Regions from separate parts of the Faecalibacillus sp. MSK20_93 genome, predicted to be linked through region 1. Evidence: riboswitches for the same ligand, from Rfam matches in the RefSeq annotation. Region 1 holds a riboswitch; the other holds the start of a gene.
The links. A riboswitch is a leader RNA that binds a small molecule or an ion and turns the genes downstream of it on or off. The one in region 1 is predicted to bind lysine.

Region 1 (4,748 bases):
TGTTTATGAACAAACATTATCAAGTGAAGTTGCTCATGAAATGTATGATCGTGCCAAAGTATTTGGTTTATCACCACTTACATATAACGCTACTGAAATCATTACAGAAGATATTGGAGATCATTGGATTCAATTAGAAAGTTTCACAACAAAAATGAATATTAAACATGTTCAAGATTTTAAAAAAGAAGTGAACTTTGATGTCAATAAAGTATTGATCACTGGAGAACCTGCGTATGTGGCTCAAATTTTAGATGAATTCAAAGCTCCATATGAAGGAAAGATGTCTATTTATAGAAGTGATCCTTATTTTATTGAATGTATGGCAAATGGAATTGATAAAGCTGCTTCTTTAGATGTTTTATGTAAGAAATTAGGAATTAAACAAGAAGAAACAATTGCTTTTGGTGATGGTTATAATGATTTATCATTAATTGAATATTGTGGATATGGTGTTGCTATGGAAAATGCTGTAGATGAAGTAAAAGAAAGAGCAAACTACATTACTTTATCTAACAACGATAATGGAATTGCTTATTGTTTAAAACAATTAGAAGAAAAAGGACTTATTTAAACTCTTAAGAAATTAAGAGTTTTTTAAAATGATAAAAAAACAAATCGCTTTTCATAGCACAGAAATAGAAGAAGTATACACCCTTTATCAACAAGCATTTCCAAAAAATGAACAAATGGATTTAACTCGATTATTTGATGAATTACATTTAGGCGCTATTTATGGTTATTATCAAGAAAATCAACTTGTAGGTTTTGCTATTTTATGTATTCAAAGTCAAATAGCGCATATTTTATATCTTGCTGTAAAAAAAGAATATCGTGATCAAGGTATAGGAAGCTATATTCTTAATGATCTAGCAAAACAATATGATTCTAAAAAGATTATTGTAGATATTGAAAAAATTAAAGATACTTCTAATAAAGAACAAAGAATAAAAAGAAAACAATTTTATTTAAAAAATGATTTTAAAGAAACAGATGTCTTTTATGCTTGGCAAGGAGAAGATTATGTTATTTTAAGTAAAAATGGAATTGTTCAAAAAAAAGAATTTTGGAATTTTTGGGATTCCTTAAAGAAGGAGAAAAAATGAAGTTAGTTGCACCTAAACTATCCTATATAGAAAAAACAAGTTTTGAAGAATGTTTAAAAAAAATGAAATTTCAAGATGTTCATATTGATCAAAATATTCAACAAAGAACAATTATTCAAGATTTAACTTTTGATGGTTGTCTTTTTGAAAATATTGATTTTACTAAAGTTTCATTAAAGCATCTTGATTTAATAGATGTTACTTTTGATAAATGTGATCTATCAAATCAAAATTTTGATCATCAATATTTAAATCGTGTACAATTTAAAAACTGTAAATTAACAGGAACTTCTTTTATTGAAACAAATTTAAAAGATGTTTTATTTGATCATTGTCAGGGACGTTATAGTAATTTATCATCAAGTCAATTGTTCAATGTTATGTTTGATCATTGTGATTTACAAGAAGCATCATTTTATGATGCAAACTTTAAAAAAATACAATTTAATGAAACAAATTTAATACAAAGTGAACTTGCTTCATTACATCATAAAGGATTAGATTTATCTACATGTCAAATACAAGGGGCAATGTTTGATCTAGCAAGTTTAAAAGGATTGATTATTAATGATTTTCAAGCTGTAGATTTAATAGGGATCCTTGGTGTTAAAGTAAAATAAAAATGTTGTCATTTGGCAACATTTTTATGCTATATAAGCAAGTAATAATTTTAAAGTATTTTCTACAGCTTGAAGATGTGTTCTTTCCATACCATGACTAGCTGCTACACCTGGGCCAATTAAAGCGCCTTTAATATTTTGACCACCACGTAAAGCGGCTGAAACATCACTGCTGTAATAAGGATAAATATCAATAGCGTATTGTAACTGATGCGTACTTGCAAGTTCAATGAGTTTAGAAGTTAAATCATAATCATAAGGTCCACTACCATCTTTAGCACAAATACTGACATCATATTCACTACAAGCTAAATCTTCACCAATACATCCCATATCTACAGCAATCAATTCATCAATATCAGGATGAATATAACTACTTCCGTGTCCTACTTCTTCATAAGTAGAAATAATAATAATGAGATTATGTCTGGGTTTAATATGATTATTAGCTAAATGCTTAAGTATTCCAAATAAAATAGCGACAGACATTTTATCATCTAAAAAACGTGATTTAATAAAACCAGATGCTGTAATTTCAGTTTTAGGATCATAAGCAATATAATCACCATTTTGAATACCTAAAGCTTGTACATCTTCTTTATTTTTAACTACTTCATCAATTCTTACATGCATATTTTCACAATCTCTCGGTGCACTTTTAGCATCTTTATAAACATGAACAGCAGGATAATTAGAAAGAATTGTTCCTGTATAACATTTACCACTTCTTGTATGAATACGACAATATTCACCATCCAATGTAGGAATAATTGGCCCACCAACATTTGTAAAAGCTAATGTGCCATCACTTTTAATACTTCTAACCATTAATCCTAAAGTATCCACATGACCACAAAATCCTACTGTATAATCATCTTGACCTTCAACATAAATTTCTAGATTTCCTTTATTTGTTTGATGCGTATGAAATCCTAAATTCTCAGCTTCTTTTTGACAATGGTGAATGACTTCTTTGGTATATCCAGAAGGACTATCAATTGCCATGATTTCTTTTAAAAAGTTTATGATATAATCATTCATTTTACTACCTCCTAAAGGTATTATATCATAATAAATTGTACTTGATTTTATACAATTTGATTGACAAGTATGTTGGACTTTGTTATTCTTGAAAAGACAAAATAGAAGAATTGGTAGAGGTGCATGAATCAAGAGTAATTGTTGATAATGTTTGGTGACAGTCAACAATGAAAGGGAAACGTGCCGAAGAAAATAACAGCACCAAATGTTATTTATCTGGGAAATTATAAAATATATAATTTCTTGTCACTTTTTAGTGGAGAGCTATCTTGTATGTAAAGTACTTTGATATTCTCAAGGTACTTTTTTTATGGAGGAAAAGAATGAATTATGTAAAGACAATATGGGCTTTATTACCGCCTGTAATCGCAATTATTTTTGCTTTAAAAACAAAAGAAGTTTATATTTCATTACTCATTGGAATTGTTTCAGGAACTTTATTACTAACAAATTTTCATCTTATTGAAAGTTTAAATTTATTGTTTGATACAGTTGTTAATTGTTTAAGTAAACCTTCTAATATTGGAATTTTAATATTTTTAGTAATGTTAGGAATTATTGTGACTTTAATGACTAAAAGTGGAGGAAGTCAAGCTTATGGAAAATGGGCTAAAAAGAAGATGAAATCTTCTAAACAATCTTTGTTTTCTACTTTTATTTTAGGCGTTGTTATCTTTGTTGATGATTACTTTAACTGTTTAACAGTTGGAAGTGTTATGCGTGAAATCACAGATGAATTTAAAGTTTCAAGAGCAATGCTTGCCTATATTATTGATAGTACAGCAGCACCTGTTTGTATTATTGCACCTATTTCATCATGGGCTGCAGCTGTAAGTGGTTATACCTCAGGGGATGGTTTTCAATTGTTTTTAAATACAATTCCTTTTAATCTTTATGCTCTTTTAACAATTGTCATGGTTTGTTATGTTATTGGCAGTGAGTTTCATCTTGGAAAGATGAAAAAACATGAATTAGCTGCTCAAAATGGCGATGTTTGTTTTGGGGATGATTCTTATCAGACAAATGAAGAAATTTCTTATAATCAAAAGGGGAAAGTTCTAGATTTGATTTTACCTGTTATTGTTTTAATTATGAGTTGTATTATTGGGATGATTTATACTGGAGGATTCTTTGATGGAAAAGATTTAATTACTGCTTTTAGTCAATGTGATGCTTCGAGAGGGCTTGTTTATGGTACATTTGTTACTTTGATCTTTGTCTTTATTTTATATATTCCAAGAAAAATTATTTCTTATAATGAATTTGTAGAATGTATTCCTGAAGGTTTTAAAGCAATGGTTCCATCTATTTTGATTTTGGTTCTTGCATGGTCTTTAGGAGATTTAGTTTCTAATCAGTTACAAGCAGGGGCATTTGTTTATAATACGTTACAATCTGCTTCTATTTCAACAGCTATTTTACCAGCATGTTTATTTATTGTTGGGGCAGGTCTTTCTTTTTCAACAGGGACATCTTGGGGAACTTTTGGTATTTTGATTCCGATGGCAACTTCTTTATTTCCAGAAGGATCAACAATGTTGGTGATTTCCATTGCTTCCATTCTTGCAGGTGCCGTTTGTGGTGATCATATTTCACCTATTTCAGATACGACAATTATGGCTTCTACAGGGGCGCAATGTAATCATCTTTATCATGTAACCACTCAAATTCCATATGCCTTAGTTGTCGCAAGTGCTTGTTTTATAGGATATCTTGTTGCTGGATTTACACAAAATGTATTATTAACATTATTTGTTGCTTTTGTTTCATTAAGCATCATTATTTTTGTAATTCGTCTTTATCAAAAAAAGAGTTCATAAAAACATTTGAACCTCAAAATATATTGTGGTATAGTGTTGCGGGTGATAAAAATGAAAAAGAGTAAGATATCTTTAATAATGAAAATCATTGCAGTAGTCGCATCTCTTTATGGAATGTTACAATCATTAGATCATTGGATGTTTTTTACGTATTTTACGAA
Region 2 (4,748 bases), on a different contig from region 1:
AGAAGTTATCAATAACAAAGTTTTCAACACCGTTTTCTAATGCGTATTGAATTTCTGAAGGTAATTTATTATTTCCATGGAAATAGATTTTTTTAGGATCAAATCCTGCTTTTAAAGCAACAGAGATTTCTCCTGCACTAACACAGTCAATTCCTACTCCATATTCCATAGCTAATTTATAGATTGCTTTACACGAAAATGATTTTGAAGCAAATAGTGGTAATGTATTTTCATATTTATCAATCATTTTTGTTTTTAGTGTATTAAATTGTTTTCTAATATGTCCTTCAGACATAACATAGAGTGGTGTTCCATATTGTTTTACTAAATCAGTTGCTTTGACATCATCTATGTATAAATCGTTTCCCTTAATTTGTGCAAATTCAGTTTGTAAAACCATTTCTTTTCTCCCTAATAAAGTGTTTTTAATGTAAATAAACCAGCTTCTTTATCTTGCAAAGCTTTAGCTGCAGCCAAAGCACCTTGAACAAAAACATCTTTTGATAAAGCTGTATGTTTAATTTCAATAATTTCATCTAATCCTGCAAACATAATTTCATGTTCACCAAAAATTGTTCCACCACGAAGAGCTTGAATACCAATTTCTTCTTTTTTTCTTTTTTCATGAAGTGAACTACGATCATAAACAGGTGTTGTTCCTTGAATTTCATCTTCCATTACTTCATATAAAAGTTTTGCTGTACCTGATGGTGCATCAATTTTTTGATTATGATGTTTTTCTAAGATTTCAATATCATAACCATTATCATAGAATTCTTTAGCAACTTGTCTTAAAATTTTTGTCACCATTTGAATTCCAAAGCTTGTATTATAAGATTGGAAGATAGCAATTTCTTTAGAAGCTTCTTCAATCTTATCTAATTCTTTCTTAGAAAAACCAGTTGTTGCAAAAACAACTTTTGTTTTATTCTTTTTAGCGTAAGCTAAAATATCATCAAGATTGTTTGGATGTGAAAAATCAATAATCACATCCGCACGATCTTGGACTTCTGTTAAATTACTATACATTGCTTCTGGTGCTTTTTCATCAAATTCATAAGAAACCACACCAATTAAATCAAACTCATCTTTTTCTCTTAATTGATGAGCAACTTTCTTACCCATCAAACCATATCCATATAATAATACTTTCATCCTAATACCCCAATTTTTCAAATTCATCCATTGCATCAAATAATGCTTTTTTATTTTCATCAGTTGTTGTAATTAATGGTAATCTTAAACATTCTCCACAAACACCCATTTTAGCAAGAGCTGCTTTAGGCATAATTGGGTTTACATCAATAAATAATAAACGTGAAATAGGATCTAAAGCATAAGCTAATGGTTGTGCTTCTTTAATATTTCCTTTTAAAATTAATTGTGTTAATTTTTCTACCGCTTCTGGATATAAGTTAGAAGTAACAGAAATAACTCCTTTTCCTCCAGCTGCCATAAATGGAAGGATATTATCATCACATCCTGAATATAAATCAAAGTCTAAATCAGCTGTTTTCGCTAAGACTTCCATGGCATAAGCAATATTATCAGTGGCATCTTTCATTGCTTGAATATTTTTATGTTTAGCAAGTTCAACAACGGTATCAACTGAAATATTTAATCCTGTTCTTCCTGGTACATTGTATAAAATCATTGGAATATCAACAGCATCAGCAATTGTTGTATAATGTTGAATTAAACCTCTTTGACTTGTTTTATTGTAGTAAGGTGTTACAACAAGAATCGCATCTGCCCCTTTTTCTTTAGCATAACGTGCTTTCTTTAAAGCTGTTTGTGTATCATTTGAACCAGCTCCACAAATAACTTTAACCCCTGTTCCTTTCGCAAGTTCTAATGTTAGATCTAATAATTTAAATTCATCTTCAATTGTAATGGTTGCTGTTTCACCTGTTGTTCCATTTACAAGTAAAGCTTGTACACCACCATCAATCATTCTTTGAACTTGTTTTTTAAATCCTTCAAAATCAATGTCTCCGTTATCAAACATTGGTAATACAAGTGCAACTGCACTTCCTTCAAAAATTGTCATATTTATTTATCCTCCTCGATATGAAATCTTTCTTTTAATAACTGAATTGCTTGATCTAAATTCTTTTTATCAATAACTAAAGAAATTGTTCTTTTACTTGTCGTAATTTGATAAAAATGAATATTAGCTTGTCCTAAGACATCAAATACTTCAGCTGCTAAACCTGGTGTTGTTTCCACCAATTTTCCCCCAACAGCAACTTTAGCGTATTTTCTAATTTGATAAATTTGAATTTGTTTAAATTCATCTTTTAATTTCATGATTGCTTGATTTAGTTTTAATTGGAATTCTTGATCTAATGTAATTTCAATTTGAACAAAATCATCAACAGTAACTTGTGAAATCATGTCTACATTAATTTCTTCATCTTTTAATATAGAAAAGATTTTCGCAATCATTTTAGGATGTTTTGGTACATTTAATAACTTAAGTTGAATGATTTCTCTTTCACAACTTATAGCTTCAATAATATCGTTCATAATTTCCTCCCTATATTTTATTCACCCTCATATAAAAAGTGACAAATAAAAAATTGCAATGAGTATCATTGCAACAAAAAAATTCGTTATCAATGATAGCTCCCCATTACCTTTAGATAATGACAGTTGAATAGGTCTTTCCTAGACACCCAAGATTATACCTCATGCAATAGATACAATCTTTCGGCAAGTGCTCCTCCTTCATTACCTTGTTGCATCAAATAATAATAATCTCATAACATCTTGCGCCTCTATCTTTATTTGAATAGATTTTATCACATCTTTAAATAGTATACAATAATAAGCCTTATTATTTTTCATTTATCAGTAATTTTGATATGATGGAAACAGGAGGGATATTTATGTTATTTATTTGTTATCCAAAATGTTCTACATGTAAAAAAGCTAAAAAATTCTTAACGGATCATCAAATTGAGTTTGATGAAAGACATATCGTTGAAGAAAAACTAAATAAAGATGAATTAAAAGCACTTTATTTAAAGAGTGGATTACCACTTAAAAGATTCTTTAATACATCAGGTAATCTTTATAAAGAAAAACATTTAAAAGATATTTTACCGACTTTAAGTGAAGATGAACAATTAGAACTGCTTTCTACTAATGGAATGCTTGTTAAAAGACCTATACTTGAAACGAAAGACAAAGTTCTTGTTGGTTTTAAAGAAGAACAATATAAGGAACTTCTCTAATGCCTGCTGGATATACACATTATTGTTTTGGTAAAGATGTTTATAAACATCTTGATGATCAAAATATTAAAGATTTATTACTCAGAAATGAAAATTGTTTTTTAATTGGTCTTCATGGTCCAGATATTTTCTTTTATGAAAGATGGAATAAAATAGCAAGAAAGATGCATCAAGAAAAAGCCAATACTTTCTTTGAAAAGGCACAAGATATTATTCAAAGTGAAGCACAACTTGCTTATATTCTTGGTTTTATTTGTCATTATTTATTAGATAGTCAAATGCACCCTTATATTAAAAGGATGATTAAAAATACAAATATGGATCATTTTGAAATAGAATCCGATTACGATCGTCTTCTTTTAAAAAGAAATCATCAAGATCCATTACATAAAGAAATCTATGAACATATTCGCTTTAAAGAAAAAGAAATATGTACTATTCAATCCTTTTTTCCTGAACTATCTTATTTAGATATTGAAAAAGCTCTTAAAGGATTAAAAAGAATTGATCATTTATTAAAAGCCCCTAGTTTTTTAAAAAGGGGGCTTATTTATGGATGTTTCCATCTCACATTCAATTTTCATAAACTCCAAGGTTTAATTATTAACTACCATCATAATAAAGAAATGGAAAAATATAATGATATTCTTGATAAGATCTACCAACAAACCTTAAAAGAAGCTCTTATTTATCTTCCTTTATATATTCAAAACTATAAAAAACACGCTCCTTTACCAGAACGCTACTATCACAACTACAAATAGTGCATCAAACGATGCACTATTTTTTATAAATCAAAACCATCTTTGAAAGCTTTACCAACATTTTCTCCTAAAACACGATACGTATTATTTACCATATCAAAAGCAATAATTTCCATTTTATCTACATCTATCTTACCATTTTCATCTAAATAATCTTCATCAATAGAAACATTCACAACATTTCCAATTAAGTTTCCATCTTCAAAAGATTCAACAGTACATTCTAAAGTAAGTGGATATTCTTCAATAATTGGTGCATCTACATATTTTGAAGGTGTTACATGGACACCACTTTTTTCAATCTTATCTTCTTTATTTCCAGAAACAACACCAAAATAATCAGAAATCTTTTCCGTTTTCTTTGTCGCAAAAGATAAAGTAAAAGCTTTCTTTAATTCTAAATTATCTGTTGTTTTATGTTTAGAAAGTGATACATAAACTTGATTATAATCATAAACACCACCCCACGCAGCATTCATGACATTGGCCTTACCATCTTGATCATATGTTGCAAGCATTAAAACAGGTAAAGGCATAAATTGCATTTTATCTCCTAAATCTTTTCTCATATATATAATTCTCCTGTGTATTTCTATTATATCACTTCTTAAATTTGAGACAAATTGAGTAAAAGACTTTGATATAATAAAAGTGTTATCGGACACTCCTTGACAGGAGATGGTATTTAACTTAGTTTGTTCTGTCATGGCAGGCGTAATGACTTATTACATATGCAAATGGTTAG

Region 2: another riboswitch for lysine. It lies ahead of LJD34_RS04105 (ACT domain-containing protein); the one in region 1 lies ahead of LJD34_RS03425 (Na+/H+ antiporter NhaC family protein).

The regions. Positions count from the first base shown of each region.
Region 1 is NZ_JAJDKA010000006.1:58,527-63,274, reverse strand. It holds gene LJD34_RS03445 (Cof-type HAD-IIB family hydrolase) at 1-574, shown strand, start outside; gene LJD34_RS03440 (GNAT family N-acetyltransferase) at 603-1,106, shown strand; gene LJD34_RS03435 (pentapeptide repeat-containing protein) at 1,103-1,726, shown strand; gene LJD34_RS03430 (M42 family metallopeptidase) at 1,751-2,767, opposite strand; lysine riboswitch at 2,874-3,042, shown strand; gene LJD34_RS03425 (Na+/H+ antiporter NhaC family protein) at 3,091-4,587, shown strand; gene LJD34_RS03420 (Pr6Pr family membrane protein) at 4,639-4,748, shown strand, end outside.
Region 2 is NZ_JAJDKA010000008.1:21,744-26,491, reverse strand. It holds gene lysA (diaminopimelate decarboxylase) at 1-400, opposite strand, end outside; gene dapB (4-hydroxy-tetrahydrodipicolinate reductase) at 412-1,155, opposite strand; gene dapA (4-hydroxy-tetrahydrodipicolinate synthase) at 1,157-2,050, opposite strand; gene LJD34_RS04105 (ACT domain-containing protein) at 2,053-2,529, opposite strand; lysine riboswitch at 2,618-2,791, opposite strand; gene LJD34_RS04100 (arsenate reductase family protein) at 2,892-3,239, shown strand; gene LJD34_RS04095 (zinc dependent phospholipase C family protein) at 3,239-4,003, shown strand; gene LJD34_RS04090 (flavin reductase family protein) at 4,027-4,572, opposite strand.